Regions from separate parts of the Pseudomonas sp. HP_08 genome, predicted to be linked through region 3. Evidence: predicted binding sites of a transcription regulator. Region 3 holds the regulator's gene; each other region holds the start of a gene.
What was found. The regulator FliA, encoded in region 3, starts transcription of late flagellar genes. The targets are predictions, from matches to a motif close to CTAAAGTTTNNNNNNNNNNNGCCGNTAA.
Positions count from the first base shown of each region.

Region 1 (5,266 bases), on a different contig from region 3:
CGTCGAGCTGGTCGAGGCCTACTGCAAGGCGCAAGGCCTGTGGCGCCTGCCCGGCCAGGAGCCGGCGTTCACCGACACCCTGGCGCTGGACATGGGTGAGGTGCAAGCCAGTCTTGCCGGACCAAAACGCCCGCAAGACCGCGTGCCGCTGCCTGCGGTTGCCCAGGCGTTCGATGACTTCCTCGGCTTGCAGCTCAAGCCGACCCAGGTCGACGAAGGCCGTCTGGAAAGCGAAGGCGGTGGCGGCGTGGCCGTGGGCAACGCCGAACAAGTGATCGACGGCACCGAATACGAATACAACGGCCAGAGTTATCGCCTGAAAAACGGCGCGGTAGTCATCGCCGCTATCACTTCTTGTACTAACACCTCCAACCCCAGCGTGATGATGGCCGCCGGGCTGCTGGCCAAGAAAGCCGTCGAAAAAGGCTTGAAGCGCCAGCCGTGGGTGAAAAGCTCGCTGGCCCCCGGCTCCAAGGTGGTCACCGACTATTACGAGGCAGCCGGGCTGACGCCGTACCTCGACAAGCTGGGTTTCGACCTGGTGGGCTATGGCTGCACCACCTGCATCGGCAACTCCGGACCGTTGCTGGAGCCGATCGAAAAAGCCATCCAGCATTCGGACCTGACCGTCGCCTCGGTGTTGTCCGGTAACCGCAACTTTGAAGGCCGCGTGCATCCGCTGGTCAAGACCAACTGGCTGGCCTCGCCGCCACTGGTGGTGGCTTACGCGCTGGCCGGTAACGTGCGCATCGATATCAGCCGCGAACCACTGGGCGAAGGCAGCGACGGGCAGCCGGTGTACCTGCGCGACATCTGGCCCAGCCAGAAGGAAATCGCCGACGCTGTGCTCAAGGTCGACACCGCCATGTTCCACAAGGAATACGCCCAGGTCTTCACCGGCGACGCGCAGTGGCAAGCCATCGAAGTACCGCAAGCCGCCACCTATGTCTGGCAGGACGACTCCACCTATATCCAGCACCCGCCGTTCTTCGAAAATATTGCCGGTCCCTTGCCGGTGATCGAGGATATCCACGAGGCGCGCATCCTGGCCCTGCTCGGCGACTCGGTGACCACCGACCACATTTCCCCGGCCGGCAACATCAAGACCGACAGCCCCGCGGGTCGCTATCTGCGCGAGCAAGGCGTCGAGCCCAAGGACTTCAACTCGTACGGTTCACGGCGTGGCAACCATGAAGTGATGATGCGCGGCACCTTCGCCAATATCCGCATTCGCAACGAAATGCTTGGCGGCGAAGAAGGTGGTTATACCCTGCACGTTCCCACCGACGAAAAACTGCCGATCTATGATGCGTCGATGCGCTATCAGCAAGAAGGCACGCCGCTGGTGATCGTTGCCGGTCAAGAGTACGGCACCGGCTCCAGCCGCGACTGGGCGGCCAAAGGCACCAACCTGCTGGGCGTCAAGGCGGTGATCGCCGAAAGCTTCGAGCGCATTCACCGCTCCAACCTGGTGGGCATGGGCGTGCTGCCTTTGCAGTTCAAGGCACCGCACACGCGCAAGAGCCTGGGCCTGACCGGCAAGGAAACCCTGGCTATCAGCGGCCTGAGCCAGGCTGAGCTGCATCCGGGGATGACCCTGAAGCTGGGCATCACCTTCGAAGATGGCCGTCAGCAAGACATCGAGCTGCTGTGCCGCATCGACACCCTCAATGAAGTGGAATACTTCAAGGCGGGTGGCATCCTGCACTACGTGTTGCGTCAGTTGATCGCAGCCTGAAAACGGGGTCCGTCACGGCTGTAAACCGCTGACGGACCTTTTCCTGTACATCCCTTATCCCGCTAGAATCGCCTGCTCTTTATTCAGGTGATTCTCATGACTGCATCGCGCTGGACAGCGTTGACCCTGCTCAGCCTGGGCTATGGCATTGCGCTGTACCACGGCCAGCTCGAACCTGCAGCGCTGGGCGCAATCGGGCTGTTGTTGATTGCCGCCTTTGCCGTGCGTCCAACCCAACGCCTGCCGGTGCGTTGCCTGGGTCATGGCGTGTTCATCGTTACCGGCCTGGCCCTGGCGATGCACGCGCTGCCGGGTTTCAACAATGCGCCGCTCATGACGCTGGCTCGCTCAAGCCCTGAGTCGGTGCCCTTCATCACCTACTGGAACCTGGACAAGCCGCTGATCGGGCTCTGGATCCTGCTGGCCTGCCCGTGGCTCTTGCAGCCGGTGGACCCGGTTCGCGCGCTCAAGGTCGCCGCATCGGTCACGCTGCTGGTCATCAGCCTGTGCCTGGCACTGGCCTGGGCGCTGGGTGTGACGACCTGGGCACCGAAGTGGCCGCCTTATAGCCTGATGTGGCTGCTGAACAACCTGCTGCTGGTGAGCCTGACCGAAGAGCTATTTTTTCGGGCCTATCTTCAGGGCGCGCTGCAACGTTACTGTCATCGATGGTCGGCTGGAGGCATACTGCCAGTTGTCACGGTCGCCCTGTTATTCGGGCTGGCTCATATCGGAGGGGGTTGGGCTTGGGTGCTGCTGGCCGGTCTGGCCGGTGTCGGCTACGGCATTGCCTGGCGTTATGGCGGACTATGGGCGGCGGTCAGCGCGCACTTCGGTCTGAATCTGGTGCATTTCACCCTCTTCGCCTACCCGATGCTGGCACGCTGAGTATTGATCGCGGGCAAGACGTGCGCTCAATAACGTGATCGACGCCTCAATTTCCGGCGTCGCGTGCCGATAACTCGCCAAAGGGCACCTTTAAAAACGTAGGCGAGGCAGTCAGCGCGAGGCAAAAACAGGCGAGCAAGCGGAGTTGACGAGTTGTCAATGAGCATTGAGAGGCTGTTTTTAACGCAGCGATGACAACGCAGGTAGTTTTTAGCGGTGCCTCAAAGCCTTATTGGATCGAAGGATCGAATACCCATGCGTAATAATCAGCCCATCACTCAGCGTGAGCGGACATTTGCAGCACAACAACGGTTGATTTCCACAACCGATACCAAAGGCGTAATCACCTACTGCAACGAAGCCTTTCAACAGATCAGCGGCTTTAGCCAACAAGAACTGCTCAAGGCTTCACACAACCTGGTGCGTCACCCCGATGTGCCGCCTGCGGTGTTCGAGCACATGTGGGCCACCTTGAAAACCGGCCAGCCCTGGATGGGCATCGTCAAGAACCGTTGCAAGAATGGCGACCATTACTGGGTCAACGCCTATGTGACGCCGATTCTGGAAAACGGCAAGGTGATCGGTTACGAGTCCGTGCGCGTCAAGCCCACCGCCGAGCAGATCCGCCGCGCCCAGGCCCTGTATGCACGCCTGAACGGCGGCAAATCCGCCGTGCCGAGCCGCGACAAGTGGCTGCCGGTGCTGCAAGACTGGGTGCCATTCATTTTGATCAGCCAGATCGGCTTTCTGATCGGCGTCTGGCTCGACTCGTGGTGGGGCTTCATCCTCGCAGCGGCCCTGTCGGTACCGCTGGGCCTGATTGGCCTGAGCTGGCAGCAACGCGGCATCAAGCGCCTGCTGCGCCTGGCCGAGCAGACCACCTCCGACCCGCTGATCGCGCAGATGTACACCGACAGCCGCGGCCCGCAAGCGCGCCTTGAAATGTCGATCCTCAGCCAGGACGCACGCCTGAAAACCTGCCTGACTCGTCTGCAGGACACCGCCGAGCACCTGAACCTGCAAGCCGAGCAATCCAATGCTCTGGCCAACGAAAGTTCTGCAGGCCTTGAGCGTCAGCGCGTCGAAACCGAACAGGTTGCCGCCGCCATCAACCAGATGGCCGCCACCACACAACAAGTGGCCAGCCATGTACAAAGCACTGCCACCGCCACACAGCAGGCCAACGACCTGACCCGTCGCGGCCGCGACATCGCCGGCGAAACCCGTGAAGCGATCCAGCGCCTGTCGACTGCGGTGGGCGAAACCGGCCTGACCGTAACCCAACTGGCCCGCGACAGCGATGAAATTGGCGGCGTGGTCGATGTGATCAAAGGCATCGCCGACCAGACCAACCTGCTGGCCCTCAACGCCGCCATCGAAGCCGCCCGCGCCGGCGAAATGGGCCGCGGCTTTGCCGTGGTGGCCGACGAAGTGCGGCAACTGGCACAACGCACCACCGAATCGACCGGGCAGATTCATGGCCTGATCGCCAAACTGCAACAAACCGCCAATAACGCCGTACAGACCATGAACGCCGGCCATCGCCAGGCTGAAGAAGGCGTGGCCCGCGTGCTGGAAGCCGACCAGGCACTGGTGGGCATCAGCGAGGCGGTGGCCAATATCACCGACATGGCCACCCAGATCGCCGCCGCCACCGAACAGCAAAGCTCGGTAGCCGACGAGATCAGCCGCAACATCTCCAACATCGCCGACCTGGCCGACCAGACCTCCGACGGCGCCCAACGCTCGGCGGTGCTCAGCGCAGAACTGACTCATACCGCGCACTCGCAATACTCGTTGGTGGAGCGTTTTAACCGGTAGGCTTTTACGGCTTATTGGAACCCCGCCAGGTGCATGCCTGGCGGGGTTTTTTATTGGCCGGGTTTTAGTAGTGGGCGTGGGTCCTACAGGGTTTTGTAAAAAGCATGTGTGAACTTGCAGGACATTTCCCAAATATTATTGAAGTGGGTCTGGCTGGGTTGGAGTGGGTTGACAGGGGGAAGGCAAGTCGATTAGTTCGAAATCAGGCAATAAGACAGGGACTTCACACCCTTAATCCTGTTTAGCCTGCCCCTTATCCCTGACGAGCACCATAAGGAACTCGTCATCTTAATGAGAACAGCACATGAACACTTTCGAACTACCTTCTCCTTTTGTAGCGCTTGCAGCCCCTATTGACGGGTTACTGCCTGTTTCAGCACTGGACAAGCCACTGCCGGTAAATATTGTCATTTGGGAGAACATGCAAACAGGCTACTTTGTTCAACTGACACTGAATGGTCAATTGCTAGGCGAACCCTACGCTAAAACCGACGCAGATCTGGCAGGGGATATCATGACCCTGACACTTCCCGTCGGGAATCTTGAACATGAGGGTTTGTATCGGCTTGGTTACCGGGCAACCAACGATAAGAGCCTGCACTCTACGGATGCTCCTGCCATCCAGATCAGAGTGGATCGAAGCGTACCGGGCGCTACGCTGCTGGCACCATTGATCTTTGCAAACATTAATTTTGACGTATTGAAAGCTCAGGTACCGTGCTATGCCGGCATGGCGGTGGGCGACACGCTGCAAACCCTGTGCAACGGAGTACAAGGCCCGTCGCACACTATCAGCGATGACGATCTGAACAGGCGGCC
Region 1 is NZ_JBTOQC010000034.1:345,078-350,343, reverse strand. It holds gene acnA (aconitate hydratase AcnA) at 1-1,738, shown strand, start outside; gene ACYAS9_RS23680 (CPBP family intramembrane glutamic endopeptidase) at 1,835-2,626, shown strand; gene ACYAS9_RS23675 (methyl-accepting chemotaxis protein) at 2,882-4,447, shown strand; gene ACYAS9_RS23670 (hypothetical protein) at 4,752-5,266, shown strand, end outside.
Region 1: the regulator FliA is predicted to act here: its motif matches at 2,672-2,699, upstream of ACYAS9_RS23675 (methyl-accepting chemotaxis protein).

Region 2 (5,266 bases), on a different contig from region 3:
CCAGGCACGAGGCGCTCGACGTCGATGACGTGCTCGCCGGGCACGCCATGCATTACTCCAGCCTGGGTTACACGGTGCCTGAAATTGCGCAGGCGCTGGGGCTGAGCATTCGCCAGGTCTGGAATATCGGCAAGGCCTATCGGTTCGAGTTCAAGCAGCAGAAGCAAGGCGATACGCCCTGAACAGAACACCGCACACAGGCACGGGCACACCGGGCGTCGGATGCAAACTGTGCAACATGGCAGGAGAACACCCTTAGTTCATGTAGGAATCATCTACAGAACACAGATCATTCATCTTCACAGCAAGTAAGCTTCTGAAAAAATTCATTTACCCAGAATGAATTGCGCAATAGTGAAGCGCATAGCCAGCATGAGGCCGTCCGAAGCGTTTGCTGACAAAAGCGACTAACGTTATTGGTACCCCCACATAAAGGAGGATACATGCGCATTCCTGTACCTCATCGACTCGACACTTTTCGAATCGACCCGACACAATCATATAGATGGAAATATCATGTCCATACTGAACGAATACAGAAAGCTGGAACAGGCCTTGAAGGCTTGTCAGGAACGGCTTGAATCGCTCAAACACAGCGAGCAACTTTCCAGAGACCTGGCCTTTGAACAAAAACTGCTGACGCTGTTAAAGCGCCATAGCATGGGGATTGAAGACTTGCTGGTTTTTATTCCGAAAGCTGCGCGACAGTGCGTGCCGACGCTGCAAGAGGAGTCGCCTGCCTACAAGGCCTGCCCACCGGTGCAACGCAAGGCTGGCAGACCCCGCATAAAGGCATGAGGCGGTCATGCCGGCGTGCAATGCAGCCCCGGCCGGGGCTGCATTGCATCGTCAGGACGCGACTCAGAAGAACTTGCGGTTCTTGTTCGCAGCAATACGCATGCGCAGTGCATTGAGCTTGATGAAGCCCGCAGCGTCGGCCTGGTTGTAGGCACCGCCGTCTTCTTCGAAGGTGGCAATGTTGGCGTCGAACAGCGAGTCATCGGACTTGCGGCCCGTCACGATCACGTTGCCCTTGTACAGCTTCAGGCGGACCACGCCATTCACGTGCGCCTGGGAGGCATCGATCATCTGTTGCAGCATCAGACGCTCAGGGCTCCACCAGTAGCCGGTGTAGATCAGGCTGGCGTAACGCGGCATCAGCTCGTCCTTGAGGTGAGCCACTTCACGGTCCAGGGTGATCGACTCGATGGCGCGGTGAGCGCGCAGCATGATGGTGCCGCCCGGGGTCTCGTAGCAGCCACGGGACTTCATGCCCACATAACGGTTCTCGACGATGTCGAGGCGACCGATGCCGTTCTCGCCGCCGATGCGGTTCAGTTCAGCCAAAACCTGGGCCGGGCTCAGATCCTTGCCGTCGATGGCAACGATGTCGCCATTGCGGTAGGTCAGCTCGAGGTAGGTCGGGGTGTTAGGCGCGTCTTCGGGCGACTTGGTCCAGCGCCACATGTCTTCTTCGTGCTCGGTCCAGGTGTCTTCCAGTACACCGCCCTCGTAAGAGATGTGCAGCAGGTTGGCATCCATGGAGTACGGCGACTTCTTCTTGCCGTGACGCTCGATCGGGATGGCGTGCTTTTCAGCGTAATCCATCAGTTTTTCGCGCGACAGCAGGTCCCATTCACGCCATGGCGCAATGACCTTGACGCCGGGCTTGAGGGCATAAGCGCCCAGCTCGAAGCGAACCTGATCGTTGCCCTTGCCGGTGGCGCCGTGGGAGATCGCGTCGGCGCCGGTTTCATTGGCGATTTCGATCAGGCGTTTGGCGATCAGTGGACGTGCGATGGAAGTACCCAGCAGGTACTCGCCTTCGTAGACAGTGTTGGCACGGAACATCGGGAAGACGAAATCGCGCACGAACTCTTCGCGCAGATCGTCGATGTAGATTTCTTTGACGCCCATGGCCTGCGCCTTGGCGCGTGCAGGCTCCACCTCTTCGCCCTGCCCCAGGTCAGCGGTGAACGTCACCACCTCGCAGTTATAGGTATCTTGCAGCCACTTCAGAATTACTGAAGTATCGAGGCCACCCGAATACGCCAGAACGACCTTGTTTACGTCCGCCATGCCATCACTCCACCGGGTTGTACGGAAAACCGTCGAGTCTACCGTTCAAACCGGCAGATTTACAGTGGCGCGACAGCGTGTGATGACCAGGCGACAGTTCTTGCCAACCCTTGCGGCGTCAGGATGCCTTGCCGGGCGCGCCTGTTGCGGACGGTGCAGGCGCCGGCAGAGTCGCCGCCGGAGCGACCGGTGGCAGTTCTGCCGGGGCGGCGGGCACGGGCCGTTCTTGAGGGGCAACGCGCTCCAGTTGCACATTTACCCGGCGGTTGCGCGCGCGGTTGGCATTGTTGGTGTTGGCTGCCAGCGGGTAGCGTTCGCCATGAAAACGCAGGGTGATCTGCTCTTCAGGCACGCCATTGGCCTTGAGATAGTCCATGACCGCCAACGCCCGGCGCCGTGACAGGTCGCGGTTGGTGAGGCGGTTGCCGCTGTTGTCCGAGTGGCCGTCCAGTTCGATATGGTTGACCGTCGGGTCAGCCTTCAGGTACGCGAGCATGTTGTCCAGGCGCGCCTTGGCCTTGGCATCGAGTTCGATACCGCCGCCGGGGAAGCCCACCTCGGCTTGCTTGATCTGATCGAAGTTCATCGGCAGCAATTTGGCCGTACAGGCCTGATACTCGCCGAAAGCCTCACGGAACCGGGCCGGCAACAGGCGCACTTCCATCGCGCCGCCGCCGTCACGGGCAAAGTGACGAATAACCGGGCTGCGGCCTTCGAGCAGACCGGTAATCAGACGACCGGCTTGCGCCTGGGTGGTATTGAACGGGATTTCGCCGTTGCTGACGCGCACCGACCCCAGATTGATGTCGCCACGCCCCGGCTGCCAGGGCGAGGCGGCCGCCAGCAGCGTCGCAGAGCCATTGCCCAGCGTGTTGTAAGAAGCCTTCAGGCGAAAGGTCGCCTGCTCGCCGGCGCGGCGCACGAATTCGCCGGCGCCCAGGTCCGTGATGGGCTGGCTCAGACGGCACTCGAACTGATCGCCCTCGACCTTCCACTCGATGCTTTCCAGGCGCGTCTGGAAATTGACCGCCACAGCGGGAAGGCTGACGACGAGGCTGAGCAGGGCTAGATATCGCTGGCGCACGGGAGGCTCCACCTGAAAAAATGCCGGCAAAACAGAAAAATGCCGACCTACTTGCTTGCTATCGGTAACTTCCTACAAAACTTGATAGCGAGTGCCTGAGACTGTCTTTTCCGGTAGCATTCCGCGAGTTCGAACCGCCTGGAATCCCCAATGTCCGACCGCCTGACCCTATTGCGCCCCGACGACTGGCACATCCATCTCCGTGACGGAGCTGTGCTGCCTCATACCGTCGCCGACGCTGCGCGCACCTTTGGCCGCGCAATCATCATGCCCAACCTGGTGCCTCCCGTACGCAACGCGCAACAGGCCGATGCCTACCGCCAGCGTATCCTCGCAGCACGGCCAGCCGGCAGCCGCTTCGAACCCTTGATGGTGCTGTACCTGACCGACCAGACCACGGCCGAAGACGTGCGCACCGCCAAGGCCAGCGGCTTCGTGCATGCAGCCAAGCTGTACCCGGCCGGCGCGACCACCAACTCCGATTCCGGCGTCACCAGCCTCGACAAGATTTATCCGGCCCTTGAAGCCATGGCCGAAGTCGGCCTGCTGCTGCTGGTGCATGGCGAGGTCACCCGTGGCGAGGTCGACGTGTTCGATCGCGAAAAGATCTTCATCGACGAACACCTGCGCCGTGTCGTCGAGCGCTTCCCGACCCTGAAGGTGGTGTTCGAACACATCACCACCGGCGACGCCGTGCAGTTCGTCAACGAGGCGTCCGCCAATGTTGCGGCGACCATCACCGCGCATCACTTGCTGTATAACCGCAATCACATGTTGGTGGGTGGCATTCGTCCACACTTCTATTGCCTGCCGATCCTGAAGCGCAACACGCATCAGGTGGCACTGCTTGACGCTGCCACCGGTGGCAGCAACAAGTTCTTCCTGGGCACCGACTCGGCGCCGCATGCCCAGCATGCCAAGGAAGCGGCTTGCGGCTGTGCCGGCTGCTACACCGCCTATGCCGCCATCGAGTTGTATGCCGAAGCGTTTGAACAGCGCAATGCACTGGACAAGCTCGAAGGTTTTGCCAGCCTGCATGGCCCGGCGTTCTACGGTTTGCCTGCCAACCAGGACACCATCACTTTGATTCGCGACGAATGGACAGCGCCAGCCAGCCTGCCGTTTGGCGAACTGAACGTAATCCCGCTGCGCGCAGGTGAAAAACTGCGCTGGCGTGTTCTGGAGGAAAACGCGTGAGTGACGATCATCTCGACGACGATCTCGACATCCACCACGGCGGCGGCTCGCGCCACCCGATGGCCGCACGCTTTCGCGGCTATCTGCCGGTTGTGATCGATGTCGAAACCGGCGGTTTCAACTCGGCCACCGACGCCCTGCTGGAAATTGCAGCCGTCACCATCGGCATGGATGAAAAAGGTTTCGTGTACCCCGACCACACCTACTTCTTCCGTGTGGAGCCCTTCGAGGGCGCCAACATCGAAGCGGCAGCGCTGGAATTCACCGGGATCAAGCTCGACCATCCACTGCGCATGGCTGTCAGCGAAGAAACCGCGCTGACCGACATCTTCCGTGGCGTGCGCAAGGCCATCAAGGCCAATGGCTGCAAGCGTGCGGTACTGGTCGGCCACAATGCCAGCTTCGACCTGGGCTTCCTTAATGCCGCCGTGGCGCGCCTGGACATGAAGCGCAACCCGTTTCATCCGTTCTCCAGCTTCGATACCGCGACCCTGGCCGGCCTGGCCTATGGTCAGACCGTGCTCGCGAAGGCCTGTAATGCCGCTGGCATGGACTTCGACGGTCGCGAGGCACACTCGGCCCGCTACGACACGGAAAAGACTGCAGAGCTGTTCTGCGGCATCGTCAACCGCTGGAAAGATATGGGCGGCTGGCGCGATTACGACTAAATCCGCTTGCGCACCTGCACCACGCAGGTGCGCATTGGGTGACACGGTTATTGCAACACCGCACCATTCATCGGGCTGGCTGAATCCGGTTCAAAACAATTTTGACAAGCATTCTCATTATCATTAGTCTCGTCGGCAACTAGCAATCAATGCACAGCGACGGTTCAAGCTTATGTATGTTTGTCTCTGCCAAGGTGTTACTGACGGCCAGATCCGGGATGCCATTCTCGAAGGCTGC
Region 2 is NZ_JBTOQC010000001.1:55,908-61,173, forward strand. It holds gene ACYAS9_RS00275 (hypothetical protein) at 1-182, shown strand, start outside; gene ACYAS9_RS00280 (hypothetical protein) at 517-798, shown strand; gene ACYAS9_RS00285 (argininosuccinate synthase) at 862-2,079, opposite strand; gene ACYAS9_RS00290 (flagellar protein MotY) at 2,198-3,163, opposite strand; gene pyrC (dihydroorotase) at 3,314-4,360, shown strand; gene rnt (ribonuclease T) at 4,357-5,028, shown strand; gene ACYAS9_RS00305 (bacterioferritin-associated ferredoxin) at 5,201-5,266, shown strand, end outside.
Region 2: the regulator FliA is predicted to act here: its motif matches at 3,222-3,249, upstream of ACYAS9_RS00290 (flagellar protein MotY).

Region 3 (5,266 bases):
GCAAGTCTGCGTCATCCGGTCGGCTTTCAAGCTCGACCAGTTGTTCGGACAATTGCTCGAGAATCTCGCCGGCCTCTACCAGAAAATCCTGAAGGATCTCTTCATCGGCGCCGAAGCTCATGGGGGTGCTCCCTAAAATTAACCGTCAAGATCTAGAAGCCGAGGCTCGATAACAAGTCGTCCACATCATCCTGACCGGAAACGACATCTTCCCGTTTATCGGCATGAATTTGCGGACCTTCACCTTGGGCGAGATTTTTTTTCGGATTATTTTCCGCCAACAGTGCTTCACGATCATGTTCGATGCCGGCAAAGCGATCGACATGGCTGGCCATCAGCACCAGCTTGAGCAGATTGCTCTCAACCTCGGTGACCAATTGCGTGACGCGCTTGATCACCTGACCGGTCAGATCCTGATAGTCCTGAGCGAGCAAGATATCGTTGAGGTTGGTCGCCACGCTGTGGCTTTCCTTCTCTGTCCGAGAAAGAAAGCTTTCAACGCGCTTGGCCAGCCCGCGAAACTCTTCGGCACCGATCTCGCGACGCATCAGGCGTCCCCAGTCGGTACTCAACGCCTTGGCATCGTCGCTGAGGCTGTTCATCAACGGCGTGCTTTGTTCCACCAGGTCCATGGTGCGGTTGGCCGCACCTTCGGTCAGGCGCACAACATACGACAGGCGTTCGGTGGCGTCCGTGATCTGGGACACCTCTTCGGCTTGCGGCATTTGTGGGTCAATCTGGAAATTGACGATCGCACTGTGCAATTCACGCGTCAGCTTGCCCACTTCCTGATACAGGCCGCGGTCACGCGTCTGATTGAGCTCATGGATCAATTGCACCGCATCGCCAAATTTGCCTTTTTCAAGGCTGGCGACGAGTTCATGCGCATGTCTTTTCAGGGTCGACTCAAAGTCACCCAGCGAATCATTGTTGTCCATAGCGCCCTCGCGGCATGCATCAGCTATTGACGCGCTCGAAGATCTTTTCGATCTTTTCTTGCAGTACCTGGGCGGTAAAAGGCTTGACCACATAGCCGTTAACACCGGCCTGGGCAGCCTCGATGATCTGCTCACGCTTGGCTTCGGCGGTCACCATCAATACCGGGATGTTCTTCAGACGCTCGTCCTGACGCACCTGGCGCAGCAGGTCGATGCCTGACATGCCGGGCATGTTCCAGTCGGTAACCAGAAAATCGAAACCACCGCTTTGCAGCATCGGCAGCGCGGTAAGGCCATCATCGGCTTCCGAGGTGTTGGTGAACCCCAGATCACGCAACAGGTTTTTTATGATCCGCCGCATCGTTGAGAAATCATCAACGATGAGGATTTTCATGTTCTTGTCCAATTCGACCTCCAAGCAGTCCTGAACGAGCCCGGCTCCCGGACCCGCTGTTCACTCAATACCGGCACAGCACATTTTCGACCGTTTGCAGCCTTCACATCCCGGGCACATAGACACGGCCAAAGCGCCTGAAACAGCCACCCCGAAAGGTCTGCTGACAGGCTCCTGCCTTGTCTGGTTACTCGACACATGACGCCCTGCACAGCCGGTCTGCAGCCGCCCGGATAGTCCGGGCGCTGTCAGCGCGCGCGCCACTCCCCCAAACGCCCCCGCAAACGCGCGGCGCACTGGCTGTGTAACTGGCTAACCCGTGACTCGCTGACCCCCAGGACCTCACCGATCTCCTTGAGGTTCAGCTCTTCGTCATAATACAGCGCCAAGACCAGACGCTCACGCTCTGGCAAATTGGCAATGGCATCGGCCAGCGCGGCCTGAAAGCGCTCGTCTTCCAGGTCCCGCGACGGCTCCAGCGAAGCGCTGGCGCCATCCTCGTGCAGCCCGTCATGATCGCCGTCCTGCAAGAGGTCGTCAAAACTGAACAGGCGGCTGCCCAAGGTGTCGTTCAAGATAGCGTAATAATCATCCAGACTTAACTGGAGTTCGGCAGCAATCTCGTGATCTTTAGCGTCGCGACCGGTTTTTGACTCAATGCTGCGAATTGCGTCGCTGACCATCCGGGTATTGCGGTGTACCGAACGTGGCGCCCAGTCACCTTTACGCACCTCGTCGAGCATCGCCCCACGAATGCGGATACCGGCGTAAGTCTCGAAACTGGCGCCCTTGCTCGAGTCGTATTTGGTCGACACTTCCAGCAGGCCGATCATGCCGGCCTGGATCAGATCTTCCACCTGCACACTGGCCGGCAAGCGTGCCAACAGGTGGTAGGCGATGCGCTTGACCAATGGAGCGTAACGCTCGATCAGTTCGTACTGCGAATTCCTGGAAGCCTTGCTGTACATCTGATAACCGCTGGCTGTCATTGAACAGGTCCCGCTGCGCTGGTCTGGTGAACAAGCCGTTCGACGAAGAACTCAAGGTGCCCGCGCGGGTTGGCCGGCAGCGGCCAGGTATCGACCTTCTGGGCGATAGCCTTGAACGCCAGGGCGCACTTGGAACGCGGAAACGCTTCGTAGACGGCACGTTGCTTCTGCACGGCCTTGCGTACGCACTCATCATAAGGAACGGCGCCAACGTACTGTAGAGCCACGTCAAGGAAACGGTCGGTGACCTTGGTCAGCTTGGCGAACAGGTTGCGTCCTTCCTGCGGGCTCTGGGCCATGTTGGCCAGGACCCGGAAACGGTTCATGCCGTAGTCGCGATTGAGCAGCTTGATCAGCGCGTAGGCGTCGGTGATCGACGTCGGTTCGTCGCACACCACCAGCAGCACTTCTTGCGCTGCGCGTACGAAGCTAACCACGGATTCGCCGATGCCGGCGGCGGTGTCGATCACCAGCACGTCGAGGTTGTCGCCGATCTCGCTGAAGGCCTGGATCAGGCCGGCATGCTGGGCAGGCGCCAGATGCACCATGCTCTGGGTGCCTGAGGCAGCCGGCACGATGCGCACACCGCCAGGGCCTTGCAACAACACGTCGCGCAGCTCGCAGCGGCCTTCGATGACATCGGCCAGGGTGTGCTTGGGGGTCAGGCCCAGCAGGACATCGACATTGGCAAGGCCCAGGTCGGCATCGAGCAACATGACACGTCGCCCAAGCTCGGCCAGCGCCAGTGAAAGGTTCACTGACACGTTGGTCTTGCCGACGCCACCTTTGCCGCCGGTCACGGCGATAACCTGTACGGGATGCATGCTGCCCATGTTATTTCATTACCTTGTCATGCGTAGACCGAAACCACATTACGGGCTGCACGTTCGCGAGCGAACAATGCCTGGCAGACCAGAGATGCAGGGACTTTCCAATCGTTTCCATCATTTACCCCACTTGCTTGCCGGGGGTGTGATACAGGTCGGCGAACATATCCGCCATGGCCTCTTCGCTCGGCTCATCCTGCATCTGCACACTGACCGCACGGCTCACCAGCTGGTGACGACGCGGCAGATGCAGATCATCAGGAATACGTGGCCCATCGGTCAGATAAGCCACTGGCAATTCATGACCGATCGCAAGGCTCAGCACTTCGCCAAGGCTTGCGGTTTCATCCAGTTTGGTCAGGATGCAGCCGGCCAGGCCACAGCGTTTGTAGCTGTGATAGGCCGCGGTCAGCACCTGTTTCTGGCTGGTAGTACCCAGCACCAGATAGTTGCGCGAGCGAATACCCCGCCCGGCCAGGCTTTCCAGTTGCAGACGCAGTGCCGGGTCGCTGGCTTGCAGGCCTGCGGTGTCGATCAGCACGACGCGCTTGCGAATCAACGGCTCCAGCGCCTGGGCCAGCGACTGGCCCGGGTCGACGTGGGTCACCGGCACATTGAGAATCCGCCCCAGGGTCTTGAGCTGCTCCTGGGCGCCAATACGAAAACTGTCCATGCTCACCAGCGCGATGTTCTGCGAGCCGTACTTGAGCACGTAACGCGCGGCCAGTTTGGCCAGCGTGGTGGTCTTGCCCATGCCGGCAGGGCCGACCATGGCGATGACACCGCCCTCTTCCAGCGGCTCGATTTCCGGCACATTGATCATCCGCGCCAGGTACGCCAACAGCATGCGCCAGGCCTGCTTGGGGTCTTCGATGTCCGGGATCATGCCCAGCAGGTCGCGTGACAGCGGGCCCGACAGGCCGATGCGCTGCAGACGGCGCCACAGGTTGGCCTGCTGCGGGCGGGCGCCCTGCAACTGGTTCCAGGCCAGCGAGCCGAGCTGCACTTCAAGCAGCTCGCGCAGGCCATTGAGCTCCGAGCACATCGACTCGAACACGCGCTGGCCGATGGCGGCTTCGCTGCTGGCCGATGAAGGCGGTGGCGCAGCAGGCCGTGGCGGCTCTTCGAGGGTCGGTTCGATGTGCGTGTCGGCAGCGCTGAGCGGCAAGCCGGAAAACAGCTGAAGGTTGTTGTTCGCATCGTTGTCGGTGCGATTTTCAAGTTCGGCTTGTGCAGAGACGATGCGCGACTGGGTCTTGCGCAGCTCGTCTTCAAGTTCCATGTTCGGCACGCGCGGCGCCAGGGCGGACAACTTGTAATCCAGGGCAGCAGTCAGCTCGACGCCACCGGCAATGCGCCGGTTACCGATGATGGCCGCCTCGGCGCCCAGCTCATCGCGAACCAGTTTCATGGCTTGACGCATATCGGCGGCGAAAAATCGCTTAACTTGCATGACTCACTACCTCAGCCGTTGGGCCCGACAGTCGCTACGATGGTGACTTGCTTGTTGTCCGGAATTTCCTGGTACGCCAGAACATGCATGTTCGGTACAGCCAACCGTCCAAACCTCGACAACATGGCCCGGATGGGGCCTGCTACCAGCAGAATCACAGCCGACCCTTGCATTTCCTGACGCTGGGCGGCTTCGATCAACGAACGCTGGAGCTTCTCGGCCATGCTCGGTTCAAGAAGAACGCCTTCTTCCTGACCCTGACCGGCCTTCTGCAGACTATTGAGCAAGATCTGTTCCAACCTTGGCTCAAGCGTGATAACAGGCAGCTCAGACTCAATTCCTACAATGCTTTGCACGATTGCGCGGCTCAGCGCGACACGTACCGCCGCCACCAAAGCGGCGGTATCTTGACTCCTTGAAGCATTGTTGGCGATGGCCTCGGCAATGGTGCGAATGTCGCGCACCGGCACATGCTCGGTCAGCAAGGCCTGCAACACGTTAAGCAGGCCCGACAGCGACAGCACACCCGGCACCAGTTCTTCGGCCAGTTTCGGCGAGCTCTTGGCCAGCAATTGCATCAATTGCTGGACTTCTTCGTGGCCGATCAGCTCATGCGAATGCTTGTACAGAATCTGGTTGAGGTGCGTGGCGACCACGGTACTGGC
Region 3 is NZ_JBTOQC010000004.1:151,268-156,533, reverse strand. It holds gene ACYAS9_RS05780 (chemotaxis protein CheA) at 1-121, opposite strand, end outside; gene ACYAS9_RS05775 (protein phosphatase CheZ) at 153-938, opposite strand; gene ACYAS9_RS05770 (chemotaxis response regulator CheY) at 958-1,332, opposite strand; gene fliA (RNA polymerase sigma factor FliA) at 1,581-2,321, opposite strand; gene fleN (flagellar synthesis regulator FleN) at 2,318-3,154, opposite strand; gene flhF (flagellar biosynthesis protein FlhF) at 3,270-4,601, opposite strand; gene flhA (flagellar biosynthesis protein FlhA) at 4,613-5,266, opposite strand, start outside.